DNA from 4 places in the Janthinobacterium goodfellowi genome. Region 3 is predicted to be linked to each of the others. Evidence: predicted binding sites of a transcription regulator. Region 3 holds the regulator's gene; each other region holds the start of a gene.
The links. The regulator sigma-54, encoded in region 3, starts transcription at its own class of promoters, with help from an activator protein. The targets are predictions, from matches to a motif close to TGGCANGNAANCTGCTTT.
Positions count from the first base shown of each region.

Region 1: the regulator sigma-54 is predicted to act here: its motif matches at 1,679-1,696, upstream of ACQ4WQ_RS14415 (EDSAP-1 family PEP-CTERM protein).
Region 2: the regulator sigma-54 is predicted to act here: its motif matches at 1,820-1,837, upstream of ACQ4WQ_RS04715 (EDSAP-1 family PEP-CTERM protein).
Region 4: the regulator sigma-54 is predicted to act here: its motif matches at 1,920-1,937, upstream of ACQ4WQ_RS10555 (circularly permuted type 2 ATP-grasp protein).

Region 1 is NZ_JBNYXN010000003.1:443,040-447,462, forward strand. It holds gene ACQ4WQ_RS14390 (ClpXP protease specificity-enhancing factor) at 1-247, shown strand, start outside; tRNA gene ACQ4WQ_RS14395 (tRNA-Thr) at 274-349, shown strand; gene ACQ4WQ_RS14400 (dodecin) at 514-720, shown strand; gene ACQ4WQ_RS14405 (hypothetical protein) at 736-1,047, opposite strand; gene ACQ4WQ_RS14410 (hypothetical protein) at 1,198-1,572, shown strand; gene ACQ4WQ_RS14415 (EDSAP-1 family PEP-CTERM protein) at 1,784-2,776, shown strand; gene ACQ4WQ_RS14420 (LytR C-terminal domain-containing protein) at 2,847-3,923, opposite strand; gene ACQ4WQ_RS14425 (type II secretion system F family protein) at 3,935-4,423, opposite strand, start outside.
Region 2 is NZ_JBNYXN010000001.1:1,035,667-1,040,089, reverse strand. It holds gene ACQ4WQ_RS04725 (hypothetical protein) at 174-347, opposite strand; gene ACQ4WQ_RS04720 (glycosyltransferase) at 514-1,722, shown strand; gene ACQ4WQ_RS04715 (EDSAP-1 family PEP-CTERM protein) at 1,911-2,894, shown strand; gene ACQ4WQ_RS04710 (EDSAP-1 family PEP-CTERM protein) at 3,003-3,992, shown strand; gene ACQ4WQ_RS04705 (nitroreductase family protein) at 4,011-4,423, opposite strand, start outside.
Region 3 is NZ_JBNYXN010000003.1:194,417-198,839, forward strand. It holds gene ACQ4WQ_RS13270 (enoyl-CoA hydratase/isomerase family protein) at 1-948, opposite strand, end outside; gene hpf (ribosome hibernation-promoting factor, HPF/YfiA family) at 1,206-1,565, opposite strand; gene ACQ4WQ_RS13280 (RNA polymerase factor sigma-54) at 1,635-3,113, opposite strand; gene lptB (LPS export ABC transporter ATP-binding protein) at 3,118-3,873, opposite strand; gene lptA (lipopolysaccharide transport periplasmic protein LptA) at 3,873-4,423, opposite strand, start outside.
Region 4 is NZ_JBNYXN010000002.1:579,336-583,758, forward strand. It holds gene ACQ4WQ_RS10550 (alpha-E domain-containing protein) at 1-436, opposite strand, end outside; gene ACQ4WQ_RS10555 (circularly permuted type 2 ATP-grasp protein) at 430-1,884, opposite strand; gene ACQ4WQ_RS10560 (sensor histidine kinase) at 2,060-3,187, opposite strand; gene ACQ4WQ_RS10565 (hypothetical protein) at 3,271-4,143, opposite strand; gene ACQ4WQ_RS10570 (TonB-dependent receptor) at 4,226-4,423, opposite strand, start outside.

The sequences.
Region 1 (4,423 bases), 250 kb from region 3:
CTACGCCAACGAAAACGGCCAGGGCATGGCCTTCGAGCCCGTGCTGGGCAACGATGACCCGGACGCGCAACCGACGGACAGCCCCGCCTCGGCCGACGTCCCGCCGCCCGTGCTCGCCCCCGCCAGCAGCGCTCCGACCCTGTCGTCCGTACCGGCCAGCTCCCCCGAACAACGCGACAACGCCACGCCCGGCGACGACGAGCCACCAAAAAAAGGCGGCCGCCCGACCCTGACACGCATTAAATAGCGTATAATTCGCAACGCGCAGTTTTTGCCGACTTAGCTCATTTGGTAGAGCAGTTGATTTGTAATCATCAGGTGGCCAGTTCGAAACCGGCAGTCGGCACCAGAATATCAAGGGCTTACAGAGATGTAAGCCCTTTTTTCTTTTTCCCGCTTGCGTGACGCATTGCTGCGCCGCGCAATGACTATCAGCACGTTTAGGCGCAAGATGAGCACGTGCCTGCGCAAAGCAGGCTCCCGATGTCTGGCTTGCCTACCTGGGGAAATATCATGTCCGCACACACTTACAAGCTGATCGAACTGGTGGGAACGTCGACCGAGAGCAGCGATCAGGCGATACGCGATGCCATTGCCAAGGCGGCGCTGACGGTCAAGCACATGGACTGGTATGAAGTGACGGAATCGCGCGGCCATATCGTCGATGGCAAGGTGGCGCACTTCCAGGTCACGCTGAAGGTCGGCTTCCGGCTCGAATAAGTTCAGACGGCGCGTTCAGCGCCGTCCAGGCACGCCCCGGCTCTCCAGCCACTCCCGGCCGCCGGCTTCCAGCGCGGTCTCGATCACCTTGTCCGGCAAGCTGTAGACGGTCGCCCAGCTGGCACGGCCGTCCTGCGTGTTCGCGGGAAAGCTGTGCGTCTCGATGGGCCAGTGGTATTTGCGTTTCAGCGCTTTCACGATGGCGGCCAGCGAGACGCGGCCTTGCAGCGGCTCGGCGCCGGACTGGTCGCGGTTCGACAGCAGCACGGCCAGGACCTGGCCGCGGCCCGTGCGCGCGCCGGGGAAGGTGGGGGTTTTGTTTGCCATGGCCTATTTTACCGGGCGAGGTGCGATGTGCCGCACCTTTGATCTGGCGCAAGCGCCGCAGCGGCGTTGCGGCCACGATGACCATTTCGCCAGGCGTGCCAGCACCCCTCCTGCAGCCTGGGCTTGATACAGGGGGTACAGGAGAACATCATGCACAGCCTGAACATCCACGCCATGCAATGGCAGCCCGTCGCCGATATTTCCGCCGTCGATCCGCTGCGGCCCGACGACCTGGCCTGCTTTCGCGAACTGCGCGACGTGCTGCAGCGCTATGGCGCGCTCGACCGCTTCGGCATTTCCCTGATCCACCGCCATTTCGACATCGCCGACGACGAAGAGCTGATGGAGTATACGGATGTCGAACACCGAACGCTGACGGTGAAACCTGTCAAGAAAAGCGACATCGACTGGCAGCACACGACGATTACCAACTGGAAACTGACGGAAGGCGAGGAAGTGGCGCGCATCGGTTGCGGCTGCGCGCGCAATTCGGGCGGCCACCTGGGCTATCACCGAGGCACCTGAGGCTGGCCGATACCGCCCGCCAGGCGGCGTCGGCCTTTCTTACACTTTGCCATTTCCAGCTCAGCTCGCTTTGCGCAAGTGTTTGATTCGATGTGATTTTTTTGTGTGGCACGCAAGCTGCTTATCACTGTCTACGAAATGAATCCAGGCAAGTCATTCTGGATTCTCTGTCCCCCGGATTTTCCGAGACTGACTACGATAAGAGGCTGCGATGAACGTCGATCACACACGAAACAAGACCTTGGGCTGGCTGGGTGCGCTGGCGGCGGCCAGCCTGCTGGCCAGCGGCCAGGCGCAGGCCGGCGCGTACGGCTTGGCCGTCAACGAATTGAACAATTTCCGCATCACCACCAGTGCCGGCACGCTGTCGCTGGCCGGCGCCAACCGCAACGCCAGCGACAGCGCCTTCTTCGAGGGCGGCGTGGCCGTCAATCCGCGCGCCGTCAATACGGGCCCGGCCGCCAATGCCGACGTGCTGCAAGTGTGTTCGGGCGGCGGCTGCAGCGGCTTGCCGCAAAACCACTACGCACCGAGTCCCAGTGCCACCCTGGAATTCGCGCGCGGCGATGCGCATGCCTTCGGCAATATGCTCAATGGCGGCGCCACCGTGCGCGCCGTGGCCGAAGCACAGCGCAACTCGATCGGCGCCGCCACGGCCACGGCCGGCGACACCCTCACCGGCTCCGTCAACCTGACGCTGTCGAGCGCCGGCTTCATCACCTTCAGCTTCATGGGACGGCGCGACCTGCGCACCAACGTGACGACCATGGGCGACAAGTCGAGCGTGTCGATCATGGATATTTTCAATATCTCATGCAATACCGCCAGCCCCGTCGGCTGCCTGTCGAATGCGAATGCCGATGGCGTGATCTTCCAGTTCGCGCCCGATGGCAATGCCAGCAATGGCAGCGACATCAACGGCAACCATACGGTCGGCAGCCTCGATCCGTTCAGCCTGAACATGACGAGCGGCACCAACGACCCGGCCACCGGGCGCACCTTCACGAATGACTTCGCGATGTTTTCCCTGACCTCGAATTTCGCCCTGCCCGCCGGCAGCTACACCCTGAATTTTTCCAAGTCCACGCGCACCGATATCGTCGTCATCGATCCGCCGCTGGCGGTACCGGAACCGGGCACGCTGTTCCTGTTGGGCACGGGACTGGCCGGCCTCGCCTTTACGCGCCGCCGCCGGCAGCAATAAACACCGGCACGTGAAAAACACGCGGCGCCCGCCAAGGCGCCGCGTGTTTTTTTATGCCCGCCGATGCGTGTTAGCCGAGCCGTGCCAGCGCCCGGCGGGCCAGCTGCAATTGCTGCAGATAATAGCGGTGCAACATGGCCGGGTCGCTCAGGTCGCGCCCCAGTACCAGGCGCAGCTCGCTGGCAGGGCAGTCGGCGGCCTGGATCTGCACCTGGGTCTGCACCTGCGTTCCCAGCTGGCGGGCCAGCTGGCGCGCCGCCTGCTCCTGCGCGGGCCGGTATTCGACGCGCGTGCGCGCCACCTGGAAGCTGCCTGCATTGGCCAGGCGCACCACCTGCACGGGCGTGCCGGCCAGGCTGCGCGCCAGCGCGGCGGCCAGGCCAGGCACGCCGTTGCCGTTCACGATTTCCAGGCGCGGATGCGGCGCGCCGGCCACGGGCACAGGCGCCGCAGGCAGCACAGGGCCAACGGGCAGGCTGCGCACCGCCGCTGGCACGCGCCGCAGCTGGGCCATGCCATCGCTCTGCGTGATCTCCACGCGCGCCATGGCGGGCGCATCCGGTACCGGCTCCGGCACCACCTTCGGCGCCGCCTCGCCACGCACGACGGCCATGTCGCGCCGCACATCGTGTTCCTGCAAGCTGGCCGCCTGGTGCCGCATGACGGCCGCGCGCTCGTGCTGTCCCAGCCGTTCCAGTACTTGCGCCAGGTGCTGCCAGGCCAGCGCATTGAGCGGATCGAGCAGGCACGCCTGTTCCAGCGCAGTCAACGCTTGCGCATCGCGGCCGCTTAAATAATAGGCATGGCCGAGATTGCTGAACAGATAGGCCTGCTGCGGCTGCGGCGTGCCCGTTTCCTGCGTCAGCGCCTGCCACTGGGCGATGGCGGCAGCGTGCTCGCCGCGCTGCGCGTGCAGCACGGCCAGGCCGTTGCGCGCGTTCACGTGGCGCGGCGCATGGCGCAGCGCTTGCTCATAGGCCGCTTGCGCCGCAGGCAGGTCGCCCCGTTCGAAATGCTGGCGTCCCGCCGCATAGGCGGCATCGGCGTCAGGCCACTGCGGCCCCGGTGCATGGGCCAGCTGCGTGGTACAGGCGGCCAGTCCCAGGCAGGCGCAGGCGGCGGCCAGGCGGGAAAGCGTCAAGCGCATGGTGACTCCTTTCAGCGGCTGGCCATGGCCGGCACGAGCACGCGATAGACTTCGATCACGGCCGGCCCCATGAGCACCAGCATCAGGGTGGGAAAGACGCAAAAGATCAGCGGGAACAGCAGTTTTAACGCGATCTTCGCTGCCGCCTCCTCGGCCAGCAGGCTGCGCTTGCCGCGCAGGTTTTCCGAATGCACGCGCAGCGAATCGCCCATGCTGGTGCCGAAGCGTTCCGATTGAATCAGCATGGCGACCAGGGTGTCGACGTCTTCCACGCCGCTGCGCAGGGCCAGGTTGCGCAGTGCCTTTTCCTTGGAAAAGCCGGCGCGCATTTCCATCAGCACCAGTTGCAATTCCTGCGCCAGCACCACGCTCTTGATGTGGATTTCGCCCGACACCTTCACCAGCGCGCGCTCCAGGCTCAGGCCCGCTTCCACGCAGACGGTCAGCAAGTCGAGCGCATCGGGGATGTTTTCAAAGATGTCGCGCTGGCGCCGCTTGGC
Region 2 (4,423 bases), on a different contig from region 3:
AATCGTGACGGCCGCATGACACTCGGCAGTTCGTGCTTGATTTGTATCCACTCGGCAACATTTATTAGTGTTTTTGTTGTTTAAATGGCGTGGCGATACCGCCACGCATGGGTTCCATTTCCGACTGGAAATAAACCACACGGCGGCAGCTGGCGCGGCACGCAGCCTGCCGCTTATCCCATCTTGACGGGCGGTGGCGGCGGCGTCGGCTCCTCGACCGGCACGGGGTCGATGTGCGGCGGCTGTTCCGGCGGCGGCGCGAGAGGATCGCCTTCCGGCGGTGGCGGCATATCGGGTTCGGGCGTGCTGTGCGCACGCAGCGGGGCAAGACGGAATCGTGGCTGCATGGTGGCCTCCTTTTGCCCCACTGTAGCCGATGCCGCAAATGCCCGGCGCCCGCCTGTGGCATGCCTCGGGAACTAAACGGCGCGGCGCCGCTCCAACTTGAGAAGCATCCCCTACGATACGAGTGCAAGCGATCCCCACACGATGGCGCGCAAGAAAATCTTATTCATGGCCGAGGCAGTGACCCTGGCCCATGTTGGCCGCCCCCTGAGCCTGGCCCAGGGCCTGGCCGAGGAAGAGTACGAAGTGCATTTTGCCTGCGCCGATGGCTATGATTTTTGTTTCAAGCAAGTCGCCTTCCGGCGCTGGCGCATCGACAGCATTTCGTCGCTGCAATTCCTGCAAGCGCTGGCCCACGGCAAGCCCGTCTACACGGAAAGCACCCTGCACGCGTACGTGGAAGACGACTTGCGCCTGCTTAATGCCGTCCAGCCCGACCTGGTGATCGGCGACTTCCGCCTGTCGCTGTCCGTCAGCGCGCGCCTGCAGCGCATTCCCTACATCACCCTCAGCAACGCCTACTGGAGTCCCTGGGTGCGCCAGCACTACACGGTGCCCAGCCTGCCCCTGACGAGCGTGCTGCCCATCTGGCTGGCCGATCCCCTGTTCCGCCTGATCCGCCCGCTGGCCTTCGCCTCGCACGCCGTGCCCCTGAACCGCGTGCGCCGCCGCCATGGCCTGCCCTCACTGGGCGGCGACCTGCGGCGCATCTACACCGATGCCGACCGCACCTTGTACGCGGATATTCCGCAACTGTTCCCGCCGCACGCCATGCCGCCCACGCACGACTACCTGGGCCCCGTCATCTGGGCGCCGCCGCTCGACTTGCCGGACTGGTGGCAGCGCCCGGAACTGAGCAGCGGACGCCCCATCATCTATGTCACCCTGGGCAGCTCGGGCCAGGGGCAATTGCTGCCGCACGTGCTGCGCGCGCTGGCGCCCCTGCCCGTCACCGTGCTGGCGGCCACGGCCGGCACCATCCGCGTCGATGCCGTGCCGCCGAATGCCTATGTCGCGCCCTTTTTACCTGGCGACGCGGCCGCCCGCCGCGCCAGCCTGGTGATCTGCAACGGCGGCAGCCCCACCAGCCAGCAGGCGCTGACGGCGGGCGTGCCCGTCATTGGCATCGCCGGCAACCTCGATCAATTCCTCAACATGCACGGCATCGCGGGCGCTGGCGCAGGACTGCTGCTGCGCGCCGACCGTTTCCAGGAAACCACCCTGCGCCATGCCGCCACGCGCATGCTCGACGATGGCCGGGCCAGGCTGGCGGCGCGCCAACTGGCCACGGCCATGCGCGACTATGTGCCAGGGCAACGCCTGCTGCCCCATCTGCACGCCCTGCTGGGCTCCTTGCCGCAAGACGGGCCGCGTTGAGCGGCGGCGTCGGTTTTTCTTACACCGCATCCGGCAACACCTGCACCACGTCAACACAAGCACGCCAAGTCATTGATTTCAAAAGAACCTCATGCGTTGGCATGGAAGTCGCTAGGTACTGGCCATGAGCACCTGCCGACAGGACTCAGGCAAGACTTCCAAACTCACTCAACCACGAGGTGAATGACATGAAACTTTCTAAACTGAAACTGCTCCCGGCGGTTGCGACACTGGCCATGCTGTGCGCGGCCGGTAGCGCACAAGCGGGCGCCTACGGCTATTCCTACAACAATATCTTCGGCCTGGTGATCGCCGTGCCGACGGGCCAGATCACGGTGGCCAACAGCACCACCATCTCGCGCAGCACGGCCACCCTGAACGGCGTGAGCGTCATCAACGGCGGCGCGGGCTCGCTCGACGCGCCGCGCGCCAACGTCGGCGCCGTGACCAAGGGCGAGAACGACTTCACGCAGCAAGGCCCCGCCGGCAACTACTCGCGCGGCGATGCGCAGATCGTCAGCACGCAGTTCCCCTCGTTCCCGCCCGGCTCCACCTCCACCCAGGCCGTCAACGTCGCCGAAGCCCACCTGGACGGGCCTGCCGGCACGGCCGATGCGTCCGGGCGCAACGGTTCGACCACGGGCTTCTCCGTCGATTTCGTCGTCGGCTCACCCACGGCGACGCTGAGCTTTGACTTCCTGGCATCGCCCTTCATGCAAGTCTTCCTGCAAAGCACCGTGGGCGTGCTGTCCACGGCGACGGCCAACCTGGTGGTCACCTTCACCATCACCGATGCCAATGGCGCGACCGTCTTCAACTGGACGCCCGATGGCGTGATCGGCTCGGGCATCTTCGGCGGCACGGAAAACACCGATGGCGCCAACCTGAACACCAGCCTGGCGACCAATTTCCTGACGCGCGGCAACCTGTTCACCTATGACCCATCCGGCTGCGGCACGCCCGCGGGCACGGGCGTGGGCACGGGCTGCGGCAGCAACTTCAGCGCCGTCAGCAATGCTTTAACGGCCGGCAACTACACCTTGACCTTGAATGCGGTGGAAAGCGTGGACCTGGTGAAACAGGCGGCGACACCCGAACCGGGCACGCTCGCTTTGCTGGGCCTGGGCCTGGCTGGCCTGGGCTATGCCCGCCGCCGCAAGATTGCCGCCTGAACCAGGCAACAGGGGGGATTCACAGGCGAGGGAGTCTCCTCGCCTTTTTTATGTGGCAAGCCTGTCGGTTTTCCTTACAACGCGGCCGACCGGCAGATGAGGATTTTCATGACTACATTTTCTTGTATCCGGTTGCCAACGGTCCTGCTGGCATTGCTGTTGCTGGCAGGCAGCGGCACTGCCAGCGCCGCCGCCTATGGCTATTCGTACACCAGCGTCTTCGGCCTGGTCATCAGCAATCCCACCGGCTCCACCACCTTGATCAGCAACATCGACCTGTCGCGCACCACCGCCACGCTCAACGGCAGCAGCGTCATCCACGGCGGCAGCAACGAGATCGATGCGCCGCAAGCGACGCGCGGCGCCGTCACCAAGGGGGAAAATGATTTTACGCAGCAAGGCATGGGCACGGCCTCGTTTGCACGCGGCGAGGCGCAGATCGTCACCTCGCAAATCCCGCCCTTTCCACCGGGCTCGACCAGTACGCATACGGTGAATGCGGCGGAAACCTTCCTCGCGGGCGGCGGCAGCGCCGACGCCTCGGGACGCAACGGTTCCAGCACGGCCATGGCCGTCAATTTCGTCGTCGGCCAACCGGGCGCCACCTTGGCCTTCGACTTCCAGGCCCTGCCCTACATGCAGCTGTACCTCGATGCCCTGGCCGGCACGGGCTCGGCGGCCACCACGAATATGGCGCTGACGTTTACCATCATCGATGAACATGGCCAGATCGTCTTCAACTGGGCACCCGACGGCAGCCTGGGCTCCGGCATCCTGGGCGGCACCGAACTGGCCGACGCCGCCAGCCTCAATACGGGTTACGCGCAAACGCCGCTGACCAGCGGCAGCGTGTTCACCTATGACCCCAGCGGCTGCGGCGCGCCCACGGGCACGGGCATCGGCACGACGTGCGGCGGACAGTATGGCGCCGTCACGGACAACCTGGTGGCGGGCAGCTATACCCTGGTGTTGAACATGCTCAACAGCTCCGAACTGGCGTATGTGCCGACGGACACGCCGATACCGCTACCGGGCACCTTGCCGCTGCTGGCGGCGGGCCTGGCAGCGCTGGCCCTGGCGCCACGGCGGCGCCGCTGACGCGCAGGGAGCCACGTCTCACGGCCCAGCCGTGGGCGCCACCAGCAAGTCTTGCAGCGGACGGCGCAGCGAGCGCGCACTGGCCGCCGGCCCTGCGCCGATGCGCCCAAGGAACACGGCCCGCTCGACCGCCGCCGCCCCCAGCACGGCCTGGCATTGCACGGCCAGTTCCTGCGCCATTTCCTGCATGCCATCGGTGCGTGAAAAGGTGCGACGTTCGCGCACGTAGCGGGCAAAGATCAGCGGCGTCAGTTCCGGCTGCAATTGCAGTCCCAGCTGCGTGGCCGTCAGCCAGAAGCGCTGCATGGCGCGGCCGGCCGCCACGTAATCGTCGATATGGCGCGGCGGCGCATCGGCCAGCAGCACGAAATGCGCGGCACAATACAGGCCGGGCAGCAAGTCCATCTGCAGCCGCGGGGCAATGGTGCCGC
Region 3 (4,423 bases):
CACGCCTTCGAGCACTTCGCCATGTTCGAAATTGTGGCGCGCCACCGTGCGCTCCATGCGCAGGCAATCGGCCACGCCCAGATGGGCGCCCCGCTGCAGCAACGCCAGGGTCACGCACATCATCAAGGGCGAACGCAGGCGCATGGCCGCCAGGGCCTTCGCGGCGAACGCGCTGTCGTCCTGCGCCAGCGAGGCCATGATGGCCGCCACCGAACCTGCGCTGAAGTGGCGGTCCAGCGCCGCGCGCGCCGTGGCCAGGGGGGAAGCGCCCGCCTCGGCCTGGAACGGCGCCGCCAGCGCCTTGATGGCGACCGGCAAGGCCTCGCCCGGCGTGGACTCGAACAGGGCCTGCAGCGCCCCCATCTGCGCCTCGGGCAGATACACATCGGCCAGGCCCGTGTACAGGGCGTCGGCCGCATTGATCGTCAAGCCCGTCAAGCCCAGGTACAGGCCCAGCTGGCCGGCCAGGCGGGACAAAAAGTAACTGCCGCCCACGTCGGGGAACAGGCCGATATTGACTTCCGGCATGGCCATGCGCGTGCGGCCCGTGACGATGCGCAGGCGGTTGCCGGGCCCCGCTTGCGCCACGCCCATGCCGCCGCCCATCACCACGCCATCCATGACGGCGATATACGGTTTCGGATAAAAATGGATCAAATGATTTAAAGCGTATTCTTCCGTAAAGAAATCTTCCAGCAGGGCGCTGCCGCCCTGGGGCGTGGCCAGGCCCGCATCGTAAAAGAAACGGATGTCGCCGCCCGCGCACAGGGCTTTTTCGCTGCTGGAGCGGATCACGACGGCATCCACCTGAGGGTCGTCGCGCCAGGCCAGCAAGGCCGCGCTCAGGGCCCGCACCATCTCCAGGGACAGGGAATTCAATGCTTTCGGACGGTCGAGCACGATGTGGCCCGTGCGGTGGCGGATGGAGGTCTGGACGAAGTCGCTCATGGCAGGCAGGAAAGAAGTGAAAGTGCCAACATTTTAGCGCCTGCGCGGGGAACATTGCGTTCGACAGCTACGGGCGCAAAAAAGGGCGCAATGTGCGCCCTTAGTTGATCACAACCGGTTGAAAGTCGCAGGCCGTAGAACACGTGGAAAAACCGTAGCGAGCGGATGTGAGTTGTGGCTGAGAAGCGGAGCTGTGCATATGCACAGTGAGCATCGGAGGCCGCAAATCGCGACGCGCAGTAGGTTTTTGGGTGTTCTTAGGCGGCGGCGAATTCTTCTTCCGAGTTGTCTGGCAGATGTTTGATCGCCTCTTTACCGTGCCCTTGCACTTTGGTTTTGTATTTCATCACTTGCCTATCGAGCTTGTCGATCAGGGCATCGATCGCGGCATACAGGTCTTGCGCCAGGCTTTCCACATAGACGGTTTTGCCACTCAGACGCAGGTTGACTTCGGCCTTTTGACGTTTTTCTTTCTCTTTGAGGTTATCCACGGTCAGAATCACGGCGATATCGATGACTTGATCGAAATGACGTTTCACGCGCTCCAGCTTCGTTTGTACGTATTCACGGATGGCTGGTGTCACTTCGAGATGATGTCCGCTGATGGTGAGATTCATACACACTCCTAAAGATGATCGGGTTCGTGCGGTCCATCCTATCCGGCCCGCAGAGGAACCGAAAAAAACTTACAAACACTTACGCAGGCTCACTGGCGGAATTTTCAACGCTTCCCGGTATTTGGCAACAGTACGTCGCGCAATCACCATGCCTTGTTCCCCCAGCATGTCCGCAATCTTACTGTCGGATAAAGGATTTTTAGGGTCTTCTGCTCCTGTCAGTTGCACGATCAATGCCCGTATCGCCGTCGATGACGCTTCGCCCCCCGCTTCGGTGGCGACGTGGCTACCAAAGAAATATTTCAACTCGAACATGCCGTGCGGGGTCAGCATGTACTTTTGAGTTGTTACCCGCGAGATAGTACTCTCGTGTAAACCCAGTGTATCAGCTATTTCACGGAGCACAAGGGGGCGCATGGCAACGGCTCCATGCGAGAAAAAGTTCTTTTGTCTTTCTACTATCGCCTGCGCCACGCGCAGGATCGTGTCGAAGCGCTGGCGCATATTCTTGATCAGCCACTTGGCTTCCTGCAACTGTGCGCCCATGGCGCCCTCGCCCTTGCCCTGCTTGAGCAAGTTGGCGTACATGGCGTTGACGCGCAGGCGCGGCATGACGTCGTTGTTCAGGGTGACTTGCCAGCCATTGCGCGCGCGCTTGACGACGACGTCGGGCACCACGTAATCGGACACGTCCGAGGCGAACACGGCGCCCGGGTGCGGATTGCACTGGCGAATCACCGTCTGCGCCTCGCGCAAGTCTTCATCGTCGCAATCGAGGGCTTTTTTCAGCTTGTTGAAATCGCGCTGGGCAAACCAGGCCAGGTGCTTTTCCACGATGACGAGGGCCATGCGCCGCGTCACCATGGCGACGTGCGGCAAGCGCTTGATCTGCAGCGCCAGGCATTCGGACGCGTTGCGCGCACCCACGCCGGGCGGATCGAAACTTTGCAGCAGCGACAAGGCCGTGCGCATCTCGTCGGCGTCGATTTCCAGCTCTTCCGGCAGGCGCGCCAGGATGTCGTCGAGCGACTCTTCCAGGTAGCCATTGTCGTCGAGCGCGTCGATGATCAGCTCGACCAGCGCGCGGTCGCGCAACTCGAGCACCGTCACGCGCATCTGCTCCATCAGGTGTTCGCGCAGGGTGCAGTGATGGGCCTCCAATTGCGGACGGGAATCTTCGTCGTCGGGCGCCTTGCCCCGGCTCGCCTCGCTCCAGTCGCTGTCGCCGCCATCCGCGGCGGCCGGGCCTTCGCCCGCCTCGCCGTCAAACGTTTCCGCTTCGGCCGGCGCCGCGGGCGCCTCCTGGCCTGGCGGCTGGGGCGGCGCTTCGGCCGGCGCGGCCGTGGAACTCAGGGCGCCGTCGGACAGCAGGCGCAGCGAACGGTCGAGCGGGTCGTCGAGGCGCTCGAGCAGAGGGTTGTCCGTCAGCAACTGCTCGAGTTCCTGGTGCAGTTCCAGGGTCGACAATTGCAACAGGCGTATCGATTGCTGCAACTGCGGCGTCAGTGCCAGATGCTGCGAAGTGCGCAGCTGCAATGATTGTTTCATTGGCTCACATGCGGAAGTGTTCGCCCAGATAGACCCGGCGTACCGACTCGTTCGCGATGATGTCGTCGGGGCGTCCCGACGCCAGCACCGAGCCCTGGTTGATGATGTAGGCACGGTCGCAAATACCCAGCGTCTCGCGCACATTATGATCGGTGATCAGCACGCCGATATTGCGCTCCTTCAAGAAACGCACGATGCGCTGGATCTCGATCACGGCGATCGGATCGACGCCGGCGAACGGCTCGTCGAGCAGCACGAAACGGGGATCGGTGGCCAGCGCGCGGGCGATTTCCACGCGGCGGCGCTCGCCGCCAGACAGGGACAGGGCCTGGTTCTCGCGCAGCTTTTCGATCTGCAGGTCGGCCAGCAGTTTGTCCAGGCGTTCCTCGATCTCGGCCTTCTTCAGCGGGCGGCCTTCGACGGTCTGGATTTCCAGCACGGCGCGGATATTGTCTTCCACCGTCAGCTTGCGGAACACGGACGCTTCCTGCGGCAGATAGGACAGGCCCATCTGCGCGCGGCGGTGGATGGGCAGGCTGGAAATATCCACGCCGCTGATGTCGATGCTGCCGCCGTCCGACGGCACCAGGCCGACGATCATGTAGAACGAGGTGGTCTTGCCGGCGCCGTTCGGGCCCAGCAGTCCCACCACTTCGCCGCATTCGACTTGCAGCGAGACATCATGCACGACTTGCCGCTTGCCATAGGTTTTCTGCAGCCCGCGAACGATCAGGGTGCTGCCGCAACGAGTATTGTCCATTATTTCGTTCCTGGCGCAGGCGTGGCCGGCGCTTTCTCCGCCGCGGGCGCCTTGGTCTTCGGCTGGATCACCATGCGCACGCTGCCGCCGTCGGGGGTGCTGGTGCCGCTGTTGGAATTTTCCATCGCAAACACTTCCTTGCGGCTGTCATACGAGATGAAGGCGCCATTGGCCACGTCGGTCACTTTCGTGCCTTCCAGGCGCGTCAGCTTGGCCCTGGTAAACAGTTTCACCACTTCCGTCTTGTTGTCGTATTCCACGCGCTCCGCTTCGCCTTCGACCCACAGGTCGCCCGCGCCATCGCGCTTCTGGCGGAAGGTGGCCAGCTTGCCGGGATCGGCCCAGAAAGTAATGAACTGGTAGCCTTGCGGGTCTTCCGTGATCAGGGCCCGGCCCGCCTTCATGGTCAGGGTGCCTTTCACCAGCACGACATCGCCCGTCAGGGTACGAATCTGCTTGACGTCATCGACGTGGCCGCTGCGCGCCGTGATGACGGCTTCCTTCTCGGAATCGGCCTTCTCGGCATGCGCCACGCCCATGATGGCCAGAG
Region 4 (4,423 bases), on a different contig from region 3:
GCGACAAATGCGAGCGGTACTTGACCCATTCGAAGAAGGCGCTGGGGTCCGTTTCCAGCAGATTGCTTTTCAGGCGCTTCTGCATGTCGAGCCAGGTGGCGTTCTGGATTTCCCACACTTCCGTCGTCAACGTTCCCCGCACGGCGCGGGCGTTTTCGCGCGCGCCCGTCAGGCAGGCGAGGATGGACGAGGGGTTGTTCGGGTCGCGCACCATGAAGTCGAGCACGTCGCGCGTGTGGAAGCGGCCATATTTGTGGTCGTACGCGTTTTGCAGCTCGGAAATGCCCAGGGTGGCGCGCCAGCCTTGCTCCGCGTCCTGCTCGGATTGGGGCAGCATCGACGTCTGCATGTTGACGTCGAGCATGCGCGCCGTGTTTTCCGCCCGTTCCGTGTAGCGGGCCATCCAGAACAAATGATCGGCAGTGCGGCTCAGCATGTTTTCTCTCCTGCAAAAGCGGATGTGGCTTCCAGTACCCAGGTATCCTTGGTGCCGCCTCCCTGCGAGGAATTGACCACCAGCGAGCCTTCGCCGAGCGCCACGCGGGTCAGGCCGCCCGGTACCATGGAAATCGTCTTGCCGGAAAGCACGAACGGACGCAAATCGATGTGGCGCGGCGCGATGCCGGCTTCGACATACGTGGGGCAGGCGGACAGGGCCAAGGTCGGCTGGGCGATGTAACCGTCCGGATTGGCCAGCAGGCGCTGGCGGAAGTCCTCGATCTGCGCCAGGCTCGACGCCGGGCCCACCAGCATGCCGTAGCCGCCCGCGCCATGCACTTCCTTGACCACCAGTTTCGGCAAATTCGCCAGCACGTAGGACAGGTCGGCCGCCTTGCGGCACTGGTACGTCGGCACGTTGTTGAGGATCGGCTCCTGTGACAGGTAGAACTTGATCATGTCGGGCACGAAAGGGTAGATCGACTTGTCGTCGGCCACGCCCGTGCCGATGGCGTTCGCCAGGGTGACCCGTCCCGCGCGGTAGACGGACAGCAGGCCCGGCACGCCCAGCGAGGAATCGGAGCGGAAGGCCAGCGGATCGAGGAAATCGTCGTCGACGCGGCGATAAATGACGTCGACGCGCTTGGGCCCGCGCGTGGTGCGCATGTAGACGGAATTGTCGTTGACAAACAAATCCTTGCCTTCGACCAGTTCCACGCCCATCTGCTGGGCCAGGAACGCATGCTCGAAATAGGCGGAGTTGTACATGCCCGGCGTCATGACGACGACCGTCGGGTCATCGACGCCCATCGGCGCGACGGAGCGCAGATTGTCGAGCAGCATGTCCGGATAATGGTCGACGGGGGCGATGCGGTTGCGGGCGAACAGTTCCGGAAACAGCCGCATCATCATCTTGCGGTCTTCCAGCATGTAGGACACGCCGGACGGCACCCTTAAATTGTCTTCCAGCACATAGAATTCGCCCTGGCCCGCGCGCACGATGTCGACGCCGGCGATGTGCGCGTAAATGTCGGAGGCGACGGCAATGCCCTGCATTTCCGGGCGGTACTGGGCATTCTTGTAGATTTGCTCGGCGGGAATGATGCCCGCCTTGATAATGTTTTGCTCATGATAAATATCATGGATAAACATGTTCAAGGCTTGCACGCGCTGCACCAGGCCCGTCTGCATCTGCGCCCATTCCGCGGCGGGGATGATGCGGGGGATGGTGTCGAACGGAATCAGGCGTTCCGTGCCGGCATCGTCGCCGTAGACGGCAAACGTGATGCCGACGCGGCGGAACGTCAGGTCGGCTTCGGCCCGCTTGCGGGCGATGGTCTCGGGCGATTGCTGTTCCAGCCAGTTGTTGAATTCACGATAGTGTTCACGTACCTTGCTGTCCGTACCCACGTCATCTGCAGTCATTTCATTGAAAAAATTTGCCATGTTGTGATTTCCCTTGAGCCGTGTCTGACTATAGCTCAGCAGGAAGCGTGCCAATGCCGCACGCCCGAAAGTATGTAAAAAATGATCACTTTTGTGGCGTAAAACCGTCATTCGCACCGCTTTGGTGCGCTACGGCATCGATTTTGCAGGCAGATGGGGCGCAGGGCAGCCGAGATCAGGCGTCCGGCGTGACGAAGGGCCGGCAGTCGACGGGCAGGTCGATGGTAAACGTGGTGCCCGTTTCCGGCGCACTGTCGACCAGCGCGCTGCCGCCATGGCTTTCCGCCACGTTTTGCACGAAGGGCAGGCCGATGCCCCAGCCGGGCGCGCTGCCTTCGTGCTCGCGGCGCAGGTATTCGAAGATGCGCTGCGTCTGGTCTTGTGCGATGTTGCTGCCCGTGTTGTGCACGCTCAAGATCATGCGTTCGCGCAAACTGTCGATATGAATATGGATGGGACCGTCGTCGCCATACTTGACGGCATTGCCCACGAGGTTATCCAGGGCCCGGCGCAGCGAATTTTCGCACCACCAGCCCGTCACGGATATGCCGCTGACCACGCACTTGCCCGGATGGCCGATATTGACGCTGTCGGCCACTTGCCGCGCCAGCGGCAGTATGTCGAAGCGCTGCAGGACGAGGGGCAGCTTTTGTCCCCGGTGATAGCTGAGCGTATCGAGCAATTCCTGGATCATGTCGTCGAGGCGCTTGCCGTGCTCGAGAATTTTCAGCGCCAGCGCCGCCACGTCCGGCTGTTGCGCGCGCCGCTGCAGCAGCTGCGCACTGTTGAGCATGACGGACAGGGGGTTGCGCATGTCGTGCGACAGGCCGGCGGCGATGCGGCGCTGAAAGCTTGCGTGCATGGCGGTAAATTCCAGGATGGCTTCGCGGATGCCCGTATCGATCGAGGCGTTGATCACCTTCCAGTCGCGGCGCCGCAGCGGCACGCCCGCCTCCAGCGCGGCGGCGGCGAAGCAGTCGCGGAAAATCTGGTATTCCTGGATCACCTGTTCCGGGCCATAGCTGGTCATGCGCGCCCGTTCGTTGCCATGCACGGCAGGAGCGTTGGTGTTGCTGGTGGCGTCGTCGCGCGGGTAGCCGGGCGTGAGCGCTTCGGCCAGGTTGTCGAAGAAGGCGGGCAAGGTGTTGATGAGGATGGGCGTCAGCAAGGCGTCGGCGCCGCGGACCTTGGCGCGCACCTCGTGTTCCCACTGCGTCAGCACGGCATCGCGCATGCTGAAGATGCGCCGCGTGCGGGCGGGCATGTCCAGCGCATGCATTTTCTGGTCAGAGGCATAGGTCATCGCGGCTCCCCATCGACATCCCGGCATCCGCGCGATGCAAAGCGGGAGCTACAGTATCCTCCAAATCGGCGCTTAGGTGGTGTTCAATGTGGCGCGTGGGCGCCCGCAATGACGGCGCTCAAATGGCTGAGGGCCGCATCCCATTGCTCCAGCGAAAAGTTTTGCGGATCGTCATGGCCGTTGGCAAAGCCCGTATCGAGCACGGCGTGGAAGGCGGGGATCAGCCACGTGCCCTTGCGCACGCTGGCGGCGATGTACAGCAGGGCCAGCCGCTCGTATTGCGCGGGCGTAAAGCCAGGATCGGGCGCCAGCCCGTCGTTGCCCTTGCCGCCGCCGGGCACGGAGCGGCGCGGCTGCACCAGTTCCACGTGCAGGAACAGGCCCGTCAGCGACGGCTTGTCCTTTTCCAGCTTGCTGGCGTAGCCGGCCGTGCCGAAGTCGCGCACGGCCAGGGAATCGCCGAGGCGGTTCACGTAGACATGGCCTTTCGGACCGTCGCCCAGCGCGGGGTTACGTATAGTGAAATCGTTGAAATCCCAGCTGGCGTCGTTGATGTGAGCAGGAATGGTTTCTAACAAGAAATTCGGGTAGCTGGTGTCGTGGATGACGAAATAGCGGGCCATCGGCGCGGCCAGCCGGCCCACGGCGCGCGACAGCGGTGCATCGACGGCGCCGCCCGCGTCCGCCTCGGCGATGTCTTGCTGCGCCAGCCAGGCGCGCAGGGCGACGGGGGAGATGCCCGTGCGCTGGCCGACGTGGGCGGCAAGAAAGGCCGGCAGCGGCGCGCTGTCGCCCAGGCGCGCATACAGTTTCACAGGGCGCAGCAGGCACGTGGCTTGCGCCCGCGCATCGCCCTTGAAACCGCTTTTCCAGGCGGCATACGGGCATCCGGCCTGCTTTTGGGCAGCGGCGGGCAGGGATAGGCAGAGCAATAACAGGAGGGAAGGGAGTTTCATGCGGGCATTGTCGCCCAAATCCGGCCGTTGGCACAGGCGCGCACGCGAAGCTGCCCGGGGAAGCAGCTTCGCGCAGACCGGGTTAAAACGCCACGCTGCCCGACACGACGAAGGTGCGCGGCGCGGCCAGCACCAGGCTGCCCGCGTCGAACGAGGAGACGGCCGAGGCCCAGTAGCTGCGGTCGGCCACGTTGTCGATGCGCGCGCGCAAGGTCACCTCGTGGCCCGCCAGTTGCGTCAGATAGCGCGCGCCGATGTCGACGCGGGTCCAGGATGGCAA